Regions from separate parts of the Bradyrhizobium sp. HKCCYLRH3099 genome, predicted to be linked through region 1. Evidence: predicted binding sites of a transcription regulator. Region 1 holds the regulator's gene; each other region holds the start of a gene.

Region 1 (5,256 bases):
CTGGCGGCACTGCGGACGCAGCCGCCGGAGGCGATGTCGGCGATGGACGGCTACGCGCTGCGGGCGGCCGATGCCGACAGGCCGGGCGCCAAGCTCAAGGTGATCGGCGAGGTCGCGGCCGGGCGGCCGTTCGATCGCGTGGTCGGCCCTGGCGAGGCGGCGCGCATCTTCACCGGCGGCGTCGTGCCGGAGGGCGCCGATGCGGTCGTCATCCAGGAGGATACGACCGCGGAGGGCGGCCATGTCGTCCTCAACGAGGCGGCCATCAAGGGCCGGCACATCCGCCCCGCGGGCGTCGACTTCCACCAGGGCATGGTGCTGCTGAAGGCCGGACGCCGGCTCAGCGACCGCGACCTGTCGCTGGCGGCCAGCATGAATCATCCGGCGCTGCCGGTGCGGCGGCGGCCCAAGGTGGCGCTGCTCGCGACCGGCGACGAACTGGTGATGCCGGGCTCCGAGCCCGGTCCCGGCCAGATCGTCTACTCCAACGGCTATGCGCTGCGGGCGCTGGTGCGTAGCGAGGGTGCCGAGCCGATTGATCTCGGCATCGCCGTCGACACGATGGAGGCCACCGTGGCCGGCATCCGCCGGGCACGCGAGTCCGGCGCAAATATCTTGATCACCACCGGCGGCGCCTCGGTCGGCGACCATGATCTGGTCAAGCAGGCCCTGGAGGCCGAGGGCGTCGAGATGGCGTTCTGGAAGATCGCGATGCGGCCGGGCAAGCCGATGATGCACGGCCGGCTCGGCGGCATGAGGGTGATCGGCCTGCCGGGCAACCCGGTGTCGTCCTATGTCTGCGCCATCCTGTTCCTGGTGCCGCTGATTCGTGCCCTGCTCGGGCGCGAGGAGGTCGCGCCGCCGCGCGAGACCGCCCTGCTCGGCCGCGAACTCGGGCCGAACGACTCACGCGAGGACTATCTGCGCGCGCAGTTGGAAGAGCGCCCCGACGGCACGCTGATCGCCACGCCGGTGAACCAGCAGGATTCGTCTCTGCTCGGGAATCTCGCGCTTTCGCAGGCGCTGGTGATCCGTCCGGCCTTCGCGCCGAAGGCTCCCGCAGGCAGCCCTTGCGAGATCCTGCGCCTGCCCAGGTGAGGCGTCGGTGGGTGGGCTTCCTCCGGTAAAGCTCGGTCCATTCATCATATTTTTAGGATTGCAGAACACACATCGAACAGATAGTGTCCGTTCATGATTTGTTTTTAGTATGTTGCGGGTGACGTGAATGACAGTCGTCCAGTTGGGCTCTGGGACGCAAGAGCTCTTGAGAACTTCGGACGACAACCAACCGGGGACCAGGTCGAGATGCTGACGCGCAAACAGTACGAACTTCTGCGGTTCATCAACGAACGGCTCAAGGAAGCCGGCGTGCCGCCGTCCTTCGACGAGATGAAGGATGCGCTCGACCTGCGCTCCAAGTCCGGCATCCATCGGCTGATTACAGCTCTCGAAGAGCGCGGCTTCATCCGCCGGCTGCCCAATCGCGCCCGCGCGATCGAGGTGATCAAGCTGCCCGAGCTCTCGCAGGCCGCCAACAACCGGCGCGGCGGATTCACGCCGTCGGTGATCGAGGGCAATCTCGGCAAGGTGCGCACCTCGACGCCGGCGCTCGACGATGGCGAGCGTCCCGTCGCGGTGCCGGTGATGGGCCGGATTGCCGCGGGTACGCCGATCGAGGCGCTGCAGACGCGCAGCCACACCATCAGCGTGCCGGCCGACATGCTCGGCAATGGCGAGCACTACGCGCTCGAAGTCCGCGGCGATTCGATGGTCGACGCCGGCATCCTCGACGGCGACATGGCGCTGATCCAGCGCAACGAGTCCGCTGACACCGGCGACATCGTCGTGGCGCTGATCGACGACGAGGAAGCGACGTTGAAGCGCTTCCGCCGCCGCGGCGCGTCGATCGCCCTGGAGCCGGCCAACACGGCGTATGAGGTGCGCATCCTGCCGCCCAACCGGGTGAAGATCCAGGGCAAGCTGGTCGGGCTGTACCGGAAGTACTGAGTCCCGGCTTCTGCGAGGCCGCCGGATCTGCCCAGCAGATCGGCGGTGTGAGCCGCCCGGACTCGCGGTCGCCTATTTATGAGTCAGTTGAGAATGCACATCATGATGTGCAGCGCGGCACACTCAAACGCTTGTGATCGGCAGCGCCCGCGCGCACTGCAGATCAGCGCAGAATTGCCGCGAAGCGCGCGCTAACATTGCTCCCGATGTCCACTCTGATAGAGGCCTGCGCCTGTCCGGGGGGAGCGTGGGTCAGCTATCTCTGAACGAGGAGCGATCCGATGTGTGACTACAGCCTCCATGCCGTTGCCTCCCGTCCCGCCAAAGTCGGCGAGACGCTGATCTCGACGACGTTCCGCGGCACCGCGACCCGCGGCTTCGCCTTGGAAAGCGAGCCGACCGTCGCGGTCTGCATGCTGCCCGGCACCGAGCTCGCCTTTGCCGAGGACGTCCGCTACGACAGCCGCTGGCTGTGGACCCGCACGATCCGCGAGCGGGTCGCCAAGTTCAACACCATCGAGAAGCACATTCCCGACCGCCATCACGACGCGATCGAGTTCGCGGATGGACGCCACGTGCTGGTGACTCAGCTCTGCGAAGGCCAGCGCGTCACCGTGCTGCAATTGCCGGTCAGCAAGCAGCCCGGCGAGCGTCGTGACATCGCGGAAGACGCGCCGGCACAGCAGCCGACGCCCATCCGCCGCATCAGCATCACCTGACCGGCCGGCATCAGCTAGGTCACGCGACGAGCGGATCGCATCCGCATTCGTCGTTCCGGATCGCACGCGACACTGCAACCGTCGGACGGCTCTCAGCCAGCTCTGACGATTGCGGTGGCGTTGGCGTCTGTGAATCGTGGAATGGCCTATCCTAAAGACCGCACTGGCCATGATGTGCTTCTACAGAATCGCATCTGGCGGCCCTGCGCTCGTTCACCCTCCCCTGGAGGGGGAGGGTCGGCTCATAGGCGCATAGCGCGTATGAGCCGGGGTGGGGTGATCTCTCCACTTGCACCAGCGCCCGCGGCTTCACCCCACCCCGCTCGCCCGCTTCGCGCGCGATCGACCCTCCCCCTGCAGGGGAGGTTGAGACCGATGTCGCGGTGCCTTGCCAGCGTCATCATAGGCAGTCGACGACTGTCGCGCAGAGCAGCCGGCGAAACTTTGTCCCAATCGTCAATGAGAGCATGATGGGCTCGATCGACTTCATGCTCTGGCTGTCCTGGTGCTCGCCTCCAGGACAGGGATTGGGCCGCTGCAGCGGTGGCGTGGGCGCCAGCCTAATCCTCACCACCCTGCTCCATCTCCGGCGGCGTCGCGTCCTGCGCGCGCGACGGTGACGCGCGCGGCGTCAGTCTAGCCTCGAACTCGCTGGCCTCGGCCGGCGCCGGCCACCACGGCCGGCCGGTGCCGTCGGCACGCGCCGGCGTAACGGCGAACCCCTTGCCGCTCTGCACGAGCATCAAGGCGCCCTGCTGCTGCAGGCGCGGACGGTCGATCACAGCGGCCTGGCAGGATTTTGGGGCGGAGCGCGCCGTCACCACCAGCGCAGCGCGGGCGCAATCGTCGGCGAGGGCGTCCGCGCGCAAGGTCAGCGCGACGATGCGGCCGTCGGCCATGGCGACCACGCAGCCTTGTTCGTCACAGGACACGCCGTCACTGAGTGACGACTCGGCAGGCAGCCGCGCGTCGGCGTCGGCCGCGAGCCATTCCTTGGTGACGAACACGTCCTTGCCGCTGCGCATCACATGCAGGCGTCCATCGCGGCCGCGGACGGCCACGGCACGCCCATCGCCGGAGACGAGAATGTCCGGCTGCGGCGTCACGACGGCCCAGGCCGCGGCCGCCGCCAGCAGCACCGCGCCCGACCAGCGCAGCGGCGTGCGCAAGAGGCCGATCAGCACGAGTCCCAGGCTGGCTGCGATCAGCGGCCCGATGCCGAACGCCTGGATGCGCCCGACGGCGCCGGGTAATGCGGCGACCCATCGGGTCACCGCGATCATCCAGTCGATGCCCCAGCCCATCACCGTCCAGCAGACGCCGTCGAGGCCGAACGGCGCCGCCAGCAGGCCTAGCAGGCCGGCCGGCATCACCAGTACCGACACCACCGGCATCGCCGCGAGATTGGCGAGCACGCCGTAGGGCGTGATGCGATGGAAGTGAAAGGCGGCATAGGGCGTCGTCGCAAGCCCCGCGAGCAGCGAGGCCAGCAGCAGCATCGACAACTCGCGGCCGCCCCACAGCGCGATGCGCTGCGTCGTCGAACTGTCCGGCGTGGCAAACAGTTTCGGCAGCCCGAACTGCACCAGCGCGACGAGGCCGAGCGTCGCCGCGAACGACATTTGGAAGCTCGGATGCACCAGCGCTTCGGGAGCCGCGATCAGCACGACCATCGCGGCCACCGCGAGCGTGCGGAAGGTGACGGCTCGGCGGTCGACCATCACGGCGATCAGCACCACCGCCGTCATGAAAAATGATCTTTGCGTCGCGACCTCGGCGCCGGACAGCAGCAGATAGAACGCGGCCGCAAGCAGCGCCGCGGCGGCGGCCCATTTCTTGATCGGATGGCTGATGGTCAGGCCGGGGATCAACGCGAGCAGCGCGCGCATAGCGAAGAACACGACGCCGGCAACGACCGCCATGTGATAGCCCGAGATCGACAAGACATGGCCGAGGCCGGAGATGAACATCGCGTCGTTGACGTCGGGCGTGATGGCGTCGCGGCGCCCGGTCAGCAGCGCGGTGGCGATGGCACGCTCGTCGCCGCTGAGACGGGCGCGGATGCGCGCATCGATCGCATCGCGCAGGCCCTGCATGGTCGCGGCATAGCGCAACGCCAATCCGCGCTCCTGCGCCGGGGGCTGCACGGTGATCGCACCCATCACGAAGCCGGAGGCGCCGATGCCCTGGAAGAACATGTCGCGCGCAAAATCGTAGCTGCCGGGACGCACCGGCGCGAGCGGCGGCAGCAGCCGTGCCTTGAGCTGCACGAAGCTGCCGACCTCCGGCGCCGTGCCCTTGCGCACCGCGAGCCGCACGCGCGCCAGCGTGACGCTGCTGCGCGGGCTCTCCATCGACGTCACCCGCAGCACGATGCGATCGCTGCGGTCGCGGATGTCGCGCGCTTCGACGAAGCCCGTGAGCGCGACCGAGTACAGCGGCCGGGCCAGCACGGGATGGGCGACGCGGGCGGTCTTGGCGGTCGCGACGGCAAAGCCGGCCGCCGCCGCTGCGATCATCACGGCCGCCG
Region 2 (5,256 bases), on a different contig from region 1:
CCGCAGCCGGTCGCGCAGGCTGACAGGGGCGTAGGGTGAGCGAGCATAGCGGAAGACGCCGGCGAGCGGCCGGCCGCCCGCCCCGACGCTCTGGATGAACTGCATGGTCTCGTCGATCCAGCCGGGATCGAGCACGGCGCCCGCGGGAAGGAACATCAGCCAGGGCGCGCGGGCCTTGGCGGCGCCGGCGGCGAGCGCGGCGGCATGAGACCCCTCGAACTTCATGAAGTGGCAGCCGGCGACGTCGGCGACGCGCTCCATCACGCTGGAATCGGCGGAGCGGTCGACCAGCAGGACCTCGGTGACGACTCCGGCCGCGGCCCCCGGCACCAGCGCGGACAGGGTGGCCACGGCGGTCTGCTCGACGCCCTCGGTCGGGATGATCACGCTCAGCATGAACCTGGCATCTTCGTTTGCAGCGCCTCCGGTCTGGTTGTTAGCATCTTGTCACAATCAAATCAGCCCGCTGCACTGCGGAATTTTGCAGCAGCGGGCACGCGGCGATCCGTTCGGGCAATGCACGGCGGGTGCTATTTCAAGATGCCTTGGCGCAGACATGCGCGCTCGGCTGGTTCAGTCGCCCGGCTGCGCCGGCGTCGTTCCACCGGCGCTGTTTGGCCACACCCAGTCGCGGATCTCCGGCATGTCCTCGCCATGCGCCCGGATGTAGCGGGCATGTTCGATCAGCGCGTCGCGGAATTTCTGCTTCACATGCGCCGCCGCGACGCTGAGCCCAGGCACCCGTTCGATCGCTTCGATGGCGAGATGGAAACGGTCGAGCTCGTTGAGGACGACCATGTCGAACGGCGTCGTCGTGGTGCCTTCCTCGATGAAGCCGCGCACATGCATGCCGGCATGGTTGGTGCGGCTGTAGGTCAGCCGATGGATCAGATAGGGATAGCCGTGATAGGCGAAGATGACAGGCCTGTCGGTCGTGAACAGGCTGTCGAAATCGCGATCGCTGAGGCCGTGCGGATGCTCGGACCGTGGCTGCAGGGTCATCAGGTCGACGACGTTGACGACGCGGATCTTGAGGCCCGGCAGCTCCTGGCGCAGCAGGTCGACGGCGGCGAGCGTCTCCAGCGTCGGGACGTCGCCCGCGCAGGCCATGACCACGTCGGGCTCCTCGCCGGCCGGCTCGGTGCCGGCCCATGACCAGATGCCGATGCCGGCGTCGCAATGAACCGCGGCCTCCCGCATCGACAGGAATTGCGGCGCGGGCTGCTTGCCGGCGACGATGACGTTGATGCGGTCATAGGTCCGCAGGCAGTGGTCGGCGATCCACAGCAGCGTATTGGCGTCCGGCGGAAAGTAGATGCGGACGATGTCTGCCTTCTTGTTGGCGACGAGATCGACGAAGCCGGGATCCTGGTGGCTGAACCCGTTATGGTCCTGCCGCCAGACATGCGACGTCAGCAGATAGTTCAGGGACGCGATCGGACGCCGCCACGGCAGCTCGCGCGAGACCTTCAGCCATTTGGCGTGCTGGTTGAACATCGAATCCACGATGTGGATGAAGGCCTCGTAGCAGGAGAACAGGCCGTGACGGCCGGTGAGCAGATAGCCCTCCAGCCAGCCCTGGCAGAGATGTTCGCTCAACACCTCCATGACCCGGCCGTCATGGGCGAGATGGACGTCATAGGGCTCGATGCCTTCCATCCAGACGCGCTCGGTGACGTCGAACACCGCGTCGAGCCGGTTCGAGGCGGTCTCGTCCGGGCCCATGATGCGGAAGTTCCTTGTGTCCGCGTTCAGCCTCACGAGCTCGCGCAGAAACTTGCCGAGTTCGCGCGTGGCTTCGGTGATGGTCTCGCCGGGTGAGGTGACCTCGACCGCGAAGGCCCGATAATCCGGCAGCTTCAGCTCGCGCTTGAGCAAGCCGCCATTCGCATGCGGATTGGCGCCCATGCGCCGCGTCCCCTTTGGCGCGAGAGCCTGCAACTCCGGCACGAGACGGCCGTTCGTATCGAACAGCGTCTCCGGCTGGTAGCTCCTCATCCACGCTTCGAGCAGCGCGAGGTGCTCCGGCTTGCCGCGCGGATTTGCGATCGGCACCTGATGCGCGCGCCAGAAGCCCTCGACCTTGAGGCCGTCGACTTCCCTAGGCCCGGTCCAGCCCTTCGGGCTGCGCAGCACGATCATCGGCCAGCGCGGCCGCTGGATCGCCGCATCCGGCTGGCGCGCGTTCTGCTGGATCGAGCGGATGCTGGCGAGGGCGACGTCGAGCGCGTCGGCCATCTGCCGGTGCATCGCCTTGGGCTCGTCGCCTTCGACAAACAACGGCGCGTAGCCATAGCCTTCGAACAGGGATTTGAGCTCGGCATCGCCCAAGCGGCCGAGCACGGTGGGATTGGCGATCTTGTAGCCGTTGAGATGCAGGATCGGCAGCACGGCGCCATCGTGCGCCGGGTTCAGAAACTTGTTCGAGTGCCAGGACGCCGCCAGCGGGCCGGTCTCGGCCTCGCCATCGCCGATCACGCAGGCGACGATCAGATCGGGATTGTCGAACGCCGCGCCGTAGGCGTGAACCAGCGCGTAGCCGAGTTCGCCGCCTTCGTGGATCGAGCCCGGCGTCTCCGGCGCCGCGTGGCTCGGGATGCCGCCGGGAAAGGAGAACTGCCGGAACAGCTTTCGCAAGCCGTCCGCGTCACGGCCGATATCGGGGTAGATCTCGCTGTAGCTGCCTTCGAGATAGGTGTTGGCGACCATGCCGGGACCGCCATGGCCGGGACCGCAGACATAGAGGACGTCGAGATCCTGGGCGACGATGGCGCGGTTGAGATGGGCGTAGATGAAGTTCAAACCCGGCGTGGTGCCCCAATGGCCGAGCAGGCGCGGTTTGATGTGCTCCGGCTTCAGCGGCTCGCGCAGCAGCGGATTGTCGAGCAGATAGATCTGGCCGACCGAGAGATAGTTGGCTGCCCGCCAATAGCGGTCGAGCAGGTCGAGATCGTCAGCGGGAAGGGTCGGTTGGGGAGAACTGAGCTGCATGGGACCTCGCTTGCCGTCCGTTTCGCGCCTGCGGGAGAGTACAGGAGAGTAACGCCGCACCGTCCCGTTCCAACGCGGCCGCAGCATAGAACGGGAATGTGATGGCTGGCCTTGCGCAGGCTCAGAACCGATCCTCCGAGCTTGTTCAATTTTGATCTTGTTATGTTCTCTTTTTGTGCTATGTCTTGGCCATGAGCCGAGCATCTTCACATGCCCTCAAGCGCCCGCCGGTCCCGGTGCCCTCCGAGCCGGTGGGCGCGCCTTCGTCTGGTCCTGATACGACTGGTCCTGACAAGGACTTTCCCGAACTCGCGGTCGCCATCGAACGGGGCCGGCGCCGCGGCCGGGGTGCCCAATCCAATGCGAGCGGCCGCTACGAGGCGGAGGCGCGTGTTGTCTTCGACGATGGTTGGCAGAGCCTCGAGGACTTGCCGCCGTTCAAGACCACGGTCGCGACCGACACCTCGCGCAAGGTCATCACGCGCAACGATTCTCCTGACATCGGCTTCGACCGATCGATCAATCCGTATCGCGGCTGCGAGCATGGCTGCGTCTACTGCTTCGCGCGCCCGACCCACGCCTTTCTCGGCCTGTCGCCGGGGCTGGATTTCGAATCCAAGCTGTTCGTGAAGCCCGACGCGCCGGCGCTGCTGGAGAAGGAGCTTGCCGCCAGCGGCTATGAGCCGCGGATGATCGCGATCGGCACCAACACTGATCCGTATCAGCCGATCGAGCGCGAGCGGAAGATCATGCGCGGCATCCTCGAGGTGCTGGAAAAGGTTGGCCATCCAGTCGGAATCGTCACCAAGTCGGCGCTGGTGATGCGTGATGCCGACATTCTGGCGCGGATGGCCAAGAAGAATCTGGCAAAGGTCGCGATATCAGTGACCACGCTGGATCCGAAGCTGGCCCGCACCATGGAGCCGCGGGCCTCGACGCCGTCGAAGCGGCTGGAGGCCTTGCAGGCGCTGTCGAAGGCGGGCATCCCGACCACGGTGATGGTGGCGCCGGTGATCCCGGCGCTCAACGACAGCGAGATCGAGCGCATCCTCGATGCCGCTGCTCATGCCGGCGTCAAGGAAGCGGCCTATGTTCTGTTGCGGCTGCCGCTGGAGGTGCGCGACCTGTTCCGCGAATGGCTGCTGGAGCACTATCCGGACCGCTATCGCCATGTGTTCACCTTGATCCGCGACATGCGCGGCGGCCGCGACTACGACTCGCAATGGGGCACGCGCATGAAGGGCACGGGACCGATGGCCTGGATGATCGGACGCCGCTTCGAGATCGCGTGCGAGAAGCTCGGCCTGAACAAGCGGCGGACCAAGCTGACCACGGATCATTTCGTGCGGCCGAAGGGCGGCGGGCAGCAGTTGAGTCTGTTCTGAGGCGACCTCAATTGGGAACCCCGCGTATGGGAATAGCGGGGAATTGAGGTCCGCTGCGGTTGCGCTGCGTTGGACCGTTCCGCACGATGCGGCGCATGATTCGGGACCAAGCGAACAAGCCGGGCAGGGCGAACGCGGCCGGTGCTGCGAAGAAGAGCGTCGCTGCGAAGGCCACGGCCAAGACAGGCGCGGCGAGCGCTGGCGGCAAGCTCGGTAAGGGCGTCATCGCGGTGGCGCCGCCGAGCTTTCGGCGCGAGCGGGCGCTGTTGAAGCAGGGCATCTGGCCGGTCGCCGGCTGCGACGAGGCCGGCCGCGGTCCGCTCGCGGGTCCCGTGGTGGCGGCGGCGGTGATTCTCGATCCCAATCGCATCCCGAAGGGGCTCGATGATTCCAAGCGGCTGACGGCCGAACAGCGCGAAGTCCTGTTCGACAAGATCTGCAAGACATCGGCCTTTGCTGTCGCCTTCGCCTCGCCGTCGCGAATCGATCGCGACAACATTCTGCGCGCGTCGCTGTGGGCGCTGTCGCGCGCGGTGAAGGCGCTGCCGGAGGCGCCGAAGCACGTGTTCGTCGATGGCCGCGACCGTATCGACGTCGATTGCAACTGCGAGGCGGTGATCGGCGGCGACGGGCTGGTGATGTCGATCGCGGCGGCCTCGATCGTCGCCAAGGTCACGCGCGACCGGCTGATGTGCGCGCTGGCGCAGGATTGCCCCGGTTACGGCTTCGAGCAGCACAAGGGCTACGGCGTGCCGGAGCATCTGGCCGCCTTGGACCGGCTCGGCCCCTCGGTGCATCATCGCAGCCTGTTTGCCCCGGTCGTGGCGGCCCGGCAGAAGCATCAGCCTTTGGCGGTCGAGCCCAAGCCGGATCTGTTCGC
Region 3 (5,256 bases), on a different contig from region 1:
GCTGGCCGACGCCCCCTCCAAGACCCCCGAGGAAAAGGAGGCCGAAGCGGCGCGCGACAAGGCCTACAGGGAGACGATGCGCAAGATTCCGGACGCCAAGTCCGCCGCGGATCCTTGGGGCAATGTCCGCACCGCGGAACCGCCGAAGGCGCCGCCGGTGAAGACCACGGCAGCCAAGAAGCCAAAGACCGGCGCCACCACCAACTAGGCCAGGAGCCTAGCACTTCGAATCGGGACCATCGGACTCGGATTCCGTGCCGCCTCGTCTATATTGACGGGGTGGCAACGCCGAGGAGTTCGTCGATGGGGTTGCGCCCGCGGGACCTTGCCAGCCGGATGGCAGCCCGGCGCCAAAGAGGCGACGGCTATGTGCGCGACACCTTCACGCTGCCGCGGGAAGAGGCGCGCGCCAAGGCGCGCGACTATCTGACCCGGTACCCGAAGGCGGGGTACATGAGCGCCGTCGAAAGCTGGCGCGAGCTTCCCGATGGGGCGATCGAGTTCACCATGCGGCGGCTGCCGAGCGCCGACTGAACCGCCAAGGCTCAGCGCGTCATTCCTTTTCGCCGAGCAGCTTGCGGGTATCGCGATTGATGAAGTGAAGCCGCGTACAGGCCTTGCAGACCACGGTCTCATACGCGCTCGTGGGATCGCCCGGCCTCGGCTCTTCCAGCCAATGCTGCACGTTCATCCCGGTCCGTGGACATTTGAAGATCAGATTACCCATACAGATTCAAGCTTCTGCCAGGACCGGGGCAGGCAATTTGATCTGAATCAAGACCACGCGGGAAATCACAGCCCGCCGCGAGGCGCGGCGCAATCCTCAATTGCGCTGCTCCGGAGGAGCTCTTCCAAGGTGTCACGCCCGGCGCAAAAGCCTCCCGCCGAACGACCTAATCGAGCGACTCGGCGACGATCCGGATCCGAAACACCGGCTGTCGCGTCTCATCGAGCAGTTCCATCTGCCACTCGGAGTTTTCGGCGAGCTTGCGCGAGATGCTGCTGGCCATATCGGCGCAGACCGTGGTCATCTCTTTCCAGGCTGCATTGCGATCGGCGCATTCTGTCCCATACTCGGACGCGCCGGAGAAGTGGCCATTGCGGATACGAAAGAAATAGAGCGGCATTGCCAAAACCGGTGAGCCCTGACCGCCCCAGGCCGCTGGGTTTGATGTACGCACCGCAAGTTCAAGCGCAAAACCCTCCTGGATCAATTCCGGTAGAATACGGTGGACGGCCGGCCGAGGCCCGGCCGCAACCCGGACGGGCAGCGAGGCTGTACAGTCGGGCCACCTGCCGCCAGCGGCAGCCGAAGGCGAGCAAAGAGCCTCGGACCGCCGCGGTCCGAGGCTCGGCGTCAACGTCGTAGCTTCCCGGCGAGGGCAGTTCGGCAATGACAGCTCATCTTAGCGCGCGACCTGGTTGCCCGCCTTGCGGCAAATCAAGGGTTGTATCGCCGCTCGCTCAGCGTCGTGTGCTCGTCGCATCGACATGCGCGCGCCGCAGTCGCTGCGGACAAGATGTTCTTGGGACACAGAGCATCACGTCAAAAGCCCCGGACATCGTCCGGGGCTTTCTTTCAGCGCTGATGGTTTCAGGGCCTGCGCCTACGGTGACGGCGCCTGCAAAGGAATGATGTTGCAGGCGGCAGGTCCGCAGCACATCGCCGATGGATGTGCTCCGACCATTATCGAAACGAACAAACAAATTCGGGGCTGGTGAAAATTTGCTCCGACGATCCGACAACCTGAACGCTATAACGCAACCCCAAGTTTATGACAATGGTGGTTGCTTGAATATCTCGGGAGCACCAAGGGATCAGTGAGGTCGATCACCTACATAAGACGAGCGCCGCATGCGGCATCTTCGGGAACGTGCGAGCGGCGGACGTCCTCGCCGTCTTGATGTCGCAGGCCCGCGGAGTTGCAGCGGCGACGACGATGGGAACTCATCGCACATAAGCGCTTCGGCCGCCGTGCACGCCGTCAATTGCATTCTGGACGTGCGTTTGCCTGCGAGATGAGCCGAACAAAAGCAGAAGAGGCGATGGAACTTCGTTCCCCTCAGGAGAACCACGGATGTGCGATCTGCGCACGCGTGTAGGAAGTTGATAGTTTCAGGGAAATGTTCTGACGAGCGTGATGGCGCCGACGATGGCTGCGTTGAAGTCATCGAGCTCCTCGCTCGGAATCCAATACTCGAGATGATCGCGTCCACCGGCCTGCTGCACCGGATAGCGATCGATGAACTCCCGCAGCACGTCGAAGCGTACAACATGGCCGCTGCCGCTGGCGGGCACGTTCCAGTCACGCGCGATCTTCACCGCGTAGTCCTCGGTCAGTACCGGATAGAAGATGGGTTGCTCCGGCAGCCGCGGCGGAAACGCGCGCATGCCCGACGCCTCGATCAAGGCAAGTTCCTTGGGGCCGACAGGGCGCCACAGCGTGATGGTGTCGGGGGAGATGGTCATGCGGCTCGAAGCTGTCCGAGGAGCGAGCAGATGCCCCACGATAGGGCAGAACCTGGCAGGCGGCGCAAGTGTCTGGCGCCATCTCCAAACTCATCATCAAGGCGCGTGTTGTCGCAGTCCAGCTCCCGCGTGCCGGAACACGGTCTGGTTGTGGTCAGGGCCTCCTTGGCGCGTGCTCTGCCGGTTCGCGCGTGGCTAGGCTGGTGCCCGATCGTGAGCTCGCTGCGTGCCGGATGGCTGCCTGGCGGCGCGTTTGCTGCGCATGGCTCGGCTCTTGAGCTGAGCCACTTTTTCCTGCGGCAATGTGGGCTGCCTCTGGCGGAAGCTGTGAACGGCTGCAAACGCGCGAAAGAACATATTGCGAACAAAGAACAGATCGGGTACATTCATCTCAAGATTGCTGGCCGGCCTCGTTAACCGTTTGTCCATCCCGCGAATCCCCGCCATAAGGAGCGCCAATGTCCGCCACCGCCCTGCGTATCGTCGAAGGTTCTTCCATGGATAAGAGTAAGGCGCTCTCTGCTGCGCTGTCCCAGATCGAACGCCAGTTCGGCAAGGGCTCGGTGATGAAGCTGGGCAAGAACGACCGCTCGATGGATGTCGAGACGGTCTCGACCGGCTCCCTCGGGCTCGATATCGCGCTCGGCATCGGCGGCCTGCCGAAGGGACGTATCGTCGAGATCTACGGGCCGGAATCCTCGGGCAAGACGACGCTGGCGCTGCACACGGTGGCGGAGGCGCAGAAGAAGGGCGGCATCTGCGCCTTCATCGACGCCGAGCATGCGCTCGATCCGGTCTATGCGCGCAAGCTGGGCGTGAATATCGACGAGCTGCTGATCTCGCAGCCGGATACGGGCGAGCAGGCCCTGGAGATCTGCGACACCCTGGTGCGGTCGGGGGCGGTCGACGTGCTGGTCGTCGACTCCGTGGCGGCGCTGGTGCCGAAGGCCGAGCTCGAGGGCGAGATGGGCGAGTCGCTACCTGGCCTGCAGGCGCGCCTGATGAGTCAGGCGCTGCGCAAGCTGACGGCCTCGATCAACAAGTCCAACACGATGGTGATCTTCATCAACCAGATCCGCATGAAGATTGGTGTGATGTACGGCTCGCCCGAAACCACGACCGGCGGCAATGCGCTGAAATTCTATGCCTCGGTACGCCTCGACATCCGCCGCATCGGCGCGATCAAGGAGCGCGACGAGGTGATCGGAAACTCTACACGCGTCAAGGTCGTCAAGAATAAGTTGGCGCCGCCGTTCAAACAGGTCGAGTTCGACATCATGTATGGCGAGGGCGTGTCGAAGATGGGCGAGATCCTCGATCTCGGCGTCAAGGCCGGCATCGTCGAGAAATCCGGCGCCTGGTTCTCCTATGACAGCCAGCGGCTCGGGCAGGGGCGTGAGAACTCGAAGACCTTCCTCAAGGCCAACCCCGATATGACCGCGAAGATCGAGGCTGCGATCCGCCAGAACTCCGGTCTGATCGCCGAGCAGATCCTGGCCGGCAACGCCGAGCGCGATGCCGACGGCGACGGTGAGGAGCCGGCGGAGGAGTAGAGCGAGCATCGCGGGCGCCGCAGACGTCGATTTGACGACGTTCCGGCGCCCGACGCTTCCCAATCTCGCGCTCTGGTGGATTGGCCTGGCTCCGGCGGAGGCAATCGACGTAGCGCGCATGCCTTGATGGATGTCCTTTCCTCCTGGGTTCAAGCAGGTGAAAGCGCGTGTGCCGGCCGCCGGACCGGGGAGGCCGATAGGGCGCGAGGAGCCTGACGTCGACTTTTGGTTAGACCGATTGCAGGCGGCCAGACTGCGCCGTGCGCCGATCGCGCGATGACGGAGCCAAGCGGATGACGAGCCTCATTCTCACGGCCGATGACCCCGGCGCCGGTGCGCTGCGGAGAGGAGGCTTTGCCGATCTCGTGGTGCCGATTTTCCATCGTTTCGTGTGGGGGCCTTTGCCGTGCGATACGGAGCTGTCGAATTTTCTCGGCGCGCGCCCGCCGCGACAGAAGGCGGCGCATTGGTTGGATTTCGCCTCGCGTCGCGAACTGATGGCCGCCGGCGTGCGCGGCAAGGGTCTGCTCGAGATCGTCGATCGTTGCGATCGTATCGAGCTCTGGATGGACACCCGACCGAACGACCAGTTGGTCCTGATCTGGTTGTTGGACTATCTCCGCCATCACGCGGAGATCGCGACCAAGATCGTGTTGCGGCATGTCGACACCCCCCTTCATGCGCCCGCCTGGCAAATCGCCGAGCAGACGATGGGCATCGCGGTGTCGCGTGAGCATCTCGAGCTTGGTCATCGCGCATGGCGGGCGTTTCGAGCTCCGACGCCGCAGGCTTGGTTCGACCTGTTGAAGCAGGATCTCAGCGCGCTGCCGCAGCTTCGGCGCTGCGTGCTGGAGTTGCTCGATGAGCTTCCTGGCGACACGAGCGGCCTCGGAGCCTCGGAATTGCGAATCCTCGAATTGCTGTCCGCGGGCTATGAGCACCCGCTCGATGTGCTTCCGCCCTTTCGGGAGCGCTTTCAACGCCGCGTCTTCGATTATTGGGAAGCGGGTGCTTTGCTCGACGGCCTGGCGCTGGCGCCGGTGCCCGTCATATCAGGCCTCGCCGAATGGCCATTCTCGATCGAGATGCACCACGGTCGTGAACGTCTCGACCGCTACAAGGCGAGCACGCTTTCGCTGACGCCGCTCGGCAAGGCCATCCTGGCCGGCGAGGACGATTTTACGGTCCACAATCCAATCCGGCGCTGGTGGGGCGGCACCGAATTGACCAACG
Region 4 (5,256 bases), on a different contig from region 1:
GGCCAATGCTCCGGTCGCGTCGTGGCAACCCTCCGCGTTGGTGGCGGCCACGCCGCCGAAGGTGACGTTGTTGGTCCAGCAGGTGCGGGCGAAGCCGCCGCCGGCATTGAGGCCGACGTAGAAGCCGCTCCAATCATAGATCGCAGCGATCATCGCAGGCGCCTTGGTGAAGGTGCGCGCGGGCAAGTCGGCAGCGATGGCCGGCGCAAGCCCCAGCGCCAGCGAAGTTGTCGCCCCCAGCAACAGACTTCTCATCGCATTCCCCAAACCTAGTCCGACGCCCGCACGCACGCTCTCACCAACGCCCACCCGCGACGCCTTGATAGCCCCTCTGACCGGAAAAAGCCGTCACCCAAACGACACAGCCGGCTAGCAAGTGTCGGGACCAGCACACAAAAAAAGGCCGGCGCGAGGCCGGCCTTTCGACAAATTCAAGTTCAGGTTGCGATCAGTAGCGCGACAGGGCCGGGCCGCCGAAGTGATAGGAGATGCCAGCCTTGACGGTGTGGATGGTGTCGTTCCACTCCGAGCGGTTGGCGGCGACCGGCGGGTTGTTGTACTGCAGCGTGCTGCGGCCGAAGTCGATGTAATTGTACTCGACCTTGGCCGACCAGTTCGCCGCGAACATGTACTCGGCGCCAGCGCCGACGGTCCAACCCCAACGCCAATCGTTGACGGAGCCGCCGAACGCCGGTCCGAGCAGGCCACGGTCGTAGCGATGCTGGAAGTCTCCGACCGAGGCACCGCCGCTGACGAAGAGCAAAGCGGGGCCTGCAGCCCAGCCGAGACGGCCCTTGATGTCGCCGAAGCCGCGCAGGTGCGTGAAGTAGGAATCGCCGAAGCCGGCGTTGATCTCGGCCGAACGGCCGTTGATGTCGGCCCAGTGGTAGTCGCCTTCGAGGCCGAACACGATGTTGTCGACCTGCCAATTGTAGCCGACCACGCCGCCGACGAAGCCGCCGTTGAAGTCGTAACGCTGCGTCGGGGTGAAGCCGACGACGTTCGGTCCACCGAAGTAGGTCTCGTCGCTGCGGCCCCAGCCGCCGCCGCCCTGCACACCGAGATAGAAGCCGGTCCAGGTCGGGAGCGGCGCGGGCGCGGCCATCGGCGCCTTCGTGTAGGGGCGGGCGGCGAGATCAGCGGCGCTCGCGGGGGTCAGCGACCCCAACACCATCAAGCTGACTGCTCCAAGAAAAATTCGTTTCATCCCAAGGTTCATCCCAAGTCTCCCGCTTTGGCGTCTCCACAGGGTCCCCGGAGGCGCACATTCTGTGAGTGGGTGCGACCGCGGATGCGGCCTCAATCCATCCGAAAATATACGCGATTCAACCCCCAATACCGTCTCCCAAAAGCCACAGGAGGGGAGGAAGTGAGGCGATCTAAGTTTATGTAAGTTAAAGAATTTTTGACCATTCACGGGAACTTTTCAGGGTTCCATTTCTCGGCCGTCCGGTTCCATCGGGTTCCATGGAACTCCACGCATGGTTGCATACACAGTCGCGCGAACAAAACTGGAACAATCGGCGCTGGCCTGCTATATGTGGATAAGCGACGAGAAGGCAGGTGGCCGGCGCGGCAACCGTATAGGGTCCGCCGCGAGAGGAAGGGGTGAGCCACCGTGGGCCGAGAGGCCGGTGGGCCACAGCCGGCCCGGTGATCTGAAAACCGCGGGAGAGTGTGATGGCGGGTAGTGTGAACAAGGTGATTCTGGTCGGAAATCTGGGCAAGGACCCCGAGATCCGGCGGACGCAGGATGGGCGGCCGATCGCCAATCTGAGCATCGCGACGTCGGAGACGTGGCGCGACAAGAACACCGGCGAGCGCAAGGAAAAGACCGAGTGGCACCGGGTGGTGATCTTCAACGAAGGTCTCTGCAAGGTCGCCGAGCAGTATCTCAAGAAGGGCTCCACGGTGTACATCGAGGGCGCGCTGCAGACCCGCAAATGGACCGACCAGAGCGGCGTCGAGAAGTACTCGACCGAGGTGGTGCTGCAGGGCTTCAACTCGACCTTGACGATGCTCGGTGGCCGTGGCGGCGGAGGCGGGGGCAACTTCGCCGACGACACGGGCGGCGGTGATTTCGGCATGAGCAGCCCATCCTCCGCGCCTGCGCCGCGCCGCCCGATGGCAGCCGCCAGCCGCAACAGCGACATGGACGACGACATTCCGTTCTGAGGTGAAAACGCGCGCGGGAAACCCGGCTCCGGCCGGGCCGCGCGCGACGCCCGCGGCCACCGTCGACCGCAACGTAAGATCTCGTTAAGTCGCTGGAAATGCGGCTATAAAAACCTTCGCGCGGGAACGTGGAGGGGTGGCCTGCCGCGACGCGATGCGCTATATGATTCCAAGCGATTTTCGCGTGTCAAAACCGACCGGTATCCCCTTTGTCCGATAAAGAAGATGAGAAGCCCGGCGAGCCGGGCGGACCTTCCGACATTCGTCCCGTCTCCATCCTCGATGAGATGAAGCGCTCCTACCTCGATTACGCGATGAGCGTGATCGTAGCGCGGGCGCTGCCCGATGCGCGCGACGGCCTGAAGCCCGTGCACCGGCGCATCCTCTACGGCATGTACGAGAACGGCTTCGAGTGGAACAAGCCGTACCGCAAGTCGGCGCGCACCGTCGGCGACGTCATCGGTAAATACCATCCGCACGGCGACCAGTCGGTCTATGACGCGCTGGTGCGCATGGCGCAGGACTTCTCGATGCGCGTGCCGCTGATCGACGGTCAGGGCAATTTCGGCTCGGTCGACGGCGACATGCCGGCGGCGATGCGCTACACGGAATCGCGCCTGACCAAGATCGCGCAGTCGCTGCTCGACGATCTCGACAAGGACACCGTCGACTTCCAGCCGAACTACGACAATTCGGAACGCGAGCCGTCGGTGCTGCCGGCGAAGTTTCCGAACCTGCTCGTCAACGGCGCCGGCGGCATCGCCGTGGGCATGGCGACCAACATCCCGCCGCACAATCTCGGCGAGGTCATCGACGCCTGCATCGCGCTGACCGACAATCCGGCGCTGTCGATCGACGAGCTCAACCAGATCATCCCCGGACCGGACTTCCCGACCGGCGGCATCATCCTCGGCCGGGCCGGCATCCGCTCAGCCTATCACACCGGCCGCGGCTCGATCGTGATGCGCGGCAAGGTGACGATCGACACCATCCGCAAGGATCGCGAGGCGATCCTGATCACGGAGATCCCGTACCAGGTCAACAAGGCCTCGATGGTCGAGCGCATCGCCGAGCTGGTGCGCGAGAAGAAGATCGAGGGCATCTCGGACCTGCGCGACGAATCCGACCGCGACGGCTTCCGCGTCGTCGTCGAGCTCAAGCGCGACGCCGTGCCGGACGTGGTGCTGAACCAGCTCTACAAGTTCACGCCGCTGCAGACCAATTTCGGCGCCAACATGGTGGCGCTCGATGGTGGTCGTCCGCAGACGATGAACCTCAAGGATCTGCTGACCGTGTTCGTGGCGTTCCGCGAACAGGTGGTGACGCGGCGGACCAAGTTCCTGCTCAACAAGGCGCGCGACCGCGCCCACATCCTGGTCGGCCTCGCCATTGCGGTCGCCAATATCGACGAGATCATCCGCGTTATCAGAACCTCGCCCGATCCCAACACCGCGCGCGAAACCCTGATGTCGCGCGACTGGCCGGCGCAGGACGTGGCGGCAATGATCACCCTGATCGACGATCCGCGCCACCGCATCAATCCGGACGGCACCGCGCGGCTGTCGCTCGAGCAGGCCAAGGCCATTCTCGATCTGCGCCTGCAGCGCCTCACCGCGCTCGGCCGCGAGGAGATCTCCGACGAGCTCGACAAGCTCGCGCTGGAGATCGCCGACTATCTGGACATCCTGCGCTCGCGCGCCCGCGTCCAGGACATCGTCAAGACCGAGCTGTCGGCGATCAAGGCCGAGTTTGCCACCCCGCGCCGCACCGTCATCGCCGAGCAGGAAGGCGAGATGGAGGACGAGGACCTGATCCAGCGCGAGGACATGGTCGTGACCGTGTCGCACGCCGGCTACACCAAGCGCGTGCCGCTGTCGGCCTATCGTGCGCAGCGCCGCGGCGGCAAGGGCCGCACGGGCATGCAGACCCGCGAGGAGGATTTCGTCAGCCGGCTGTTCGTGGCCTCCACGCATACGCCGGTGCTGTTCTTCTCGTCGCGCGGCCAGGTCTACAAGGAGAAGGTCTGGCGGCTGCCGATCGCAGCCCCCAACGGCCGCGGCAAGGCGCTGATCAACATCCTGCCGCTCGAGCAGGGCGAGCGCATCACCACGATCATGCCGCTGCCGGAGGATGAATCCTCCTGGGCCAATCTCGACGTGATGTTCGCCACGACCGGCGGCAATGTCCGGCGCAACAAGCTGTCGGATTTCGTCGACGTGCGCCGCTCCGGCATTATCGCGATGAAGCTCGACGAGGGCGAGGAGATCGTCAACGTCCAGATCTGCACCGAGCGCGACGACGTGCTGCTGACGGCGGCCGGCGGCCAGTGCATCCGCTTCCCCGTCACCGACGTGCGCGTCTTCACGGGCCGCACCTCGATGGGCGTGCGCGGCATCGCGCTCGCCGAGGGCGACAAGGTGATCTCGCTGTGCATCCTGCGCCATGTCGAGACCACCTCGGACGAGCGCACGGCCTATTTGAAGATGCGCCGGGCGATGTCGGGCGAGGCGACCGCCGAGGAGCCGGCCGAGACCGAAAGCGAGGAGGCGGCCGCGGGTGCGATCCAGCTGTCGCAGGAGCGCTATGTCGAGATGTCGGCACAGGAGCAGGTGGTGCTCACCGTGTCGGTCAATGGCTATGGCAAGCGCACTTCGTCCTACGAGTACCGGACGACCGGTCGCGGCGGCAAAGGCATCGTCGCGATGTCCGTCAACAACCGCAACGGCAAGCTGGTCGCATCGTTCCCGGTCGAGGACAGCGACCAGATCATGCTGGTCACCGACAAGGGCCAGCTGATCCGCTGCCCGGTCGACGGCATCCGCATCGCCGGACGCTCCACCCAGGGCGTCATCGTGTTCAACACGGCTGACGATGAGCACGTCGTCTCGGTCGAGCACATCGGCGAGGAGACGGAGAACGGCAACGGGGCGGCTGAGCCGGCGAATGGCGAATGAGGTGCGAGTGGCGAATAGGGCGTAGCGAGTAGGGGACGAATCATTTCCCCGCCTATTCGCTATTCGCTATTCGCTATTCGCTATTCGCTATTCGCTATTCGCTTCACTGCGCCCGCTCGACGCCGAC

The links. The regulator LexA, encoded in region 1, represses DNA repair genes until DNA is damaged. The targets are predictions, from matches to a motif close to TGTTCNNNNTGTGTTCNG.
Region 2: ACQR1Y_RS25600 (PA0069 family radical SAM protein) is a predicted target of LexA. The motif match lies at 3,155-3,172, and genes of this name have one in related genera.
Region 3: recA (recombinase RecA) is a predicted target of LexA. The motif match lies at 2,820-2,837, and genes of this name have one in related genera.
Region 4: ACQR1Y_RS11255 (single-stranded DNA-binding protein) is a predicted target of LexA. The motif match lies at 1,502-1,519, and genes of this name have one in related genera.

Annotation. Positions count from the first base shown of each region.
Region 1 covers NZ_JBNPTW010000030.1:3,111-8,366, forward strand. Annotated here, with positions in the region: gene ACQR1Y_RS34005 (molybdopterin molybdotransferase MoeA) at 1-1,098, shown strand, start outside; gene lexA (transcriptional repressor LexA) at 1,306-2,007, shown strand; gene ACQR1Y_RS34015 (hypothetical protein) at 2,289-2,726, shown strand; gene ACQR1Y_RS34020 (ComEC/Rec2 family competence protein) at 3,287-5,256, opposite strand, start outside.
Region 2 covers NZ_JBNPTW010000016.1:39,734-44,989, reverse strand. Annotated here, with positions in the region: gene ACQR1Y_RS25610 (glycosyl transferase) at 1-396, opposite strand, end outside; gene ACQR1Y_RS25605 (phosphoketolase family protein) at 574-2,991, opposite strand; gene ACQR1Y_RS25600 (PA0069 family radical SAM protein) at 3,183-4,376, shown strand; gene ACQR1Y_RS25595 (ribonuclease HII) at 4,463-5,256, shown strand, end outside.
Region 3 covers NZ_JBNPTW010000027.1:81,306-86,561, forward strand. Annotated here, with positions in the region: gene ACQR1Y_RS33170 (hypothetical protein) at 1-208, shown strand, start outside; gene ACQR1Y_RS33175 (hypothetical protein) at 304-534, shown strand; gene ACQR1Y_RS33180 (hypothetical protein) at 554-727, opposite strand; gene ACQR1Y_RS33185 (DUF6894 family protein) at 894-1,127, opposite strand; gene ACQR1Y_RS33190 (ADP-ribosylation/crystallin J1) at 2,117-2,470, opposite strand; gene recA (recombinase RecA) at 2,929-4,023, shown strand; gene ACQR1Y_RS33200 (DUF1835 domain-containing protein) at 4,317-5,256, shown strand, end outside.
Region 4 covers NZ_JBNPTW010000004.1:112,315-117,570, forward strand. Annotated here, with positions in the region: gene ACQR1Y_RS11245 (outer membrane protein) at 1-255, opposite strand, end outside; gene ACQR1Y_RS11250 (outer membrane protein) at 449-1,207, opposite strand; gene ACQR1Y_RS11255 (single-stranded DNA-binding protein) at 1,681-2,175, shown strand; gene gyrA (DNA gyrase subunit A) at 2,385-5,129, shown strand; gene ACQR1Y_RS11265 (hypothetical protein) at 5,233-5,256, opposite strand, start outside.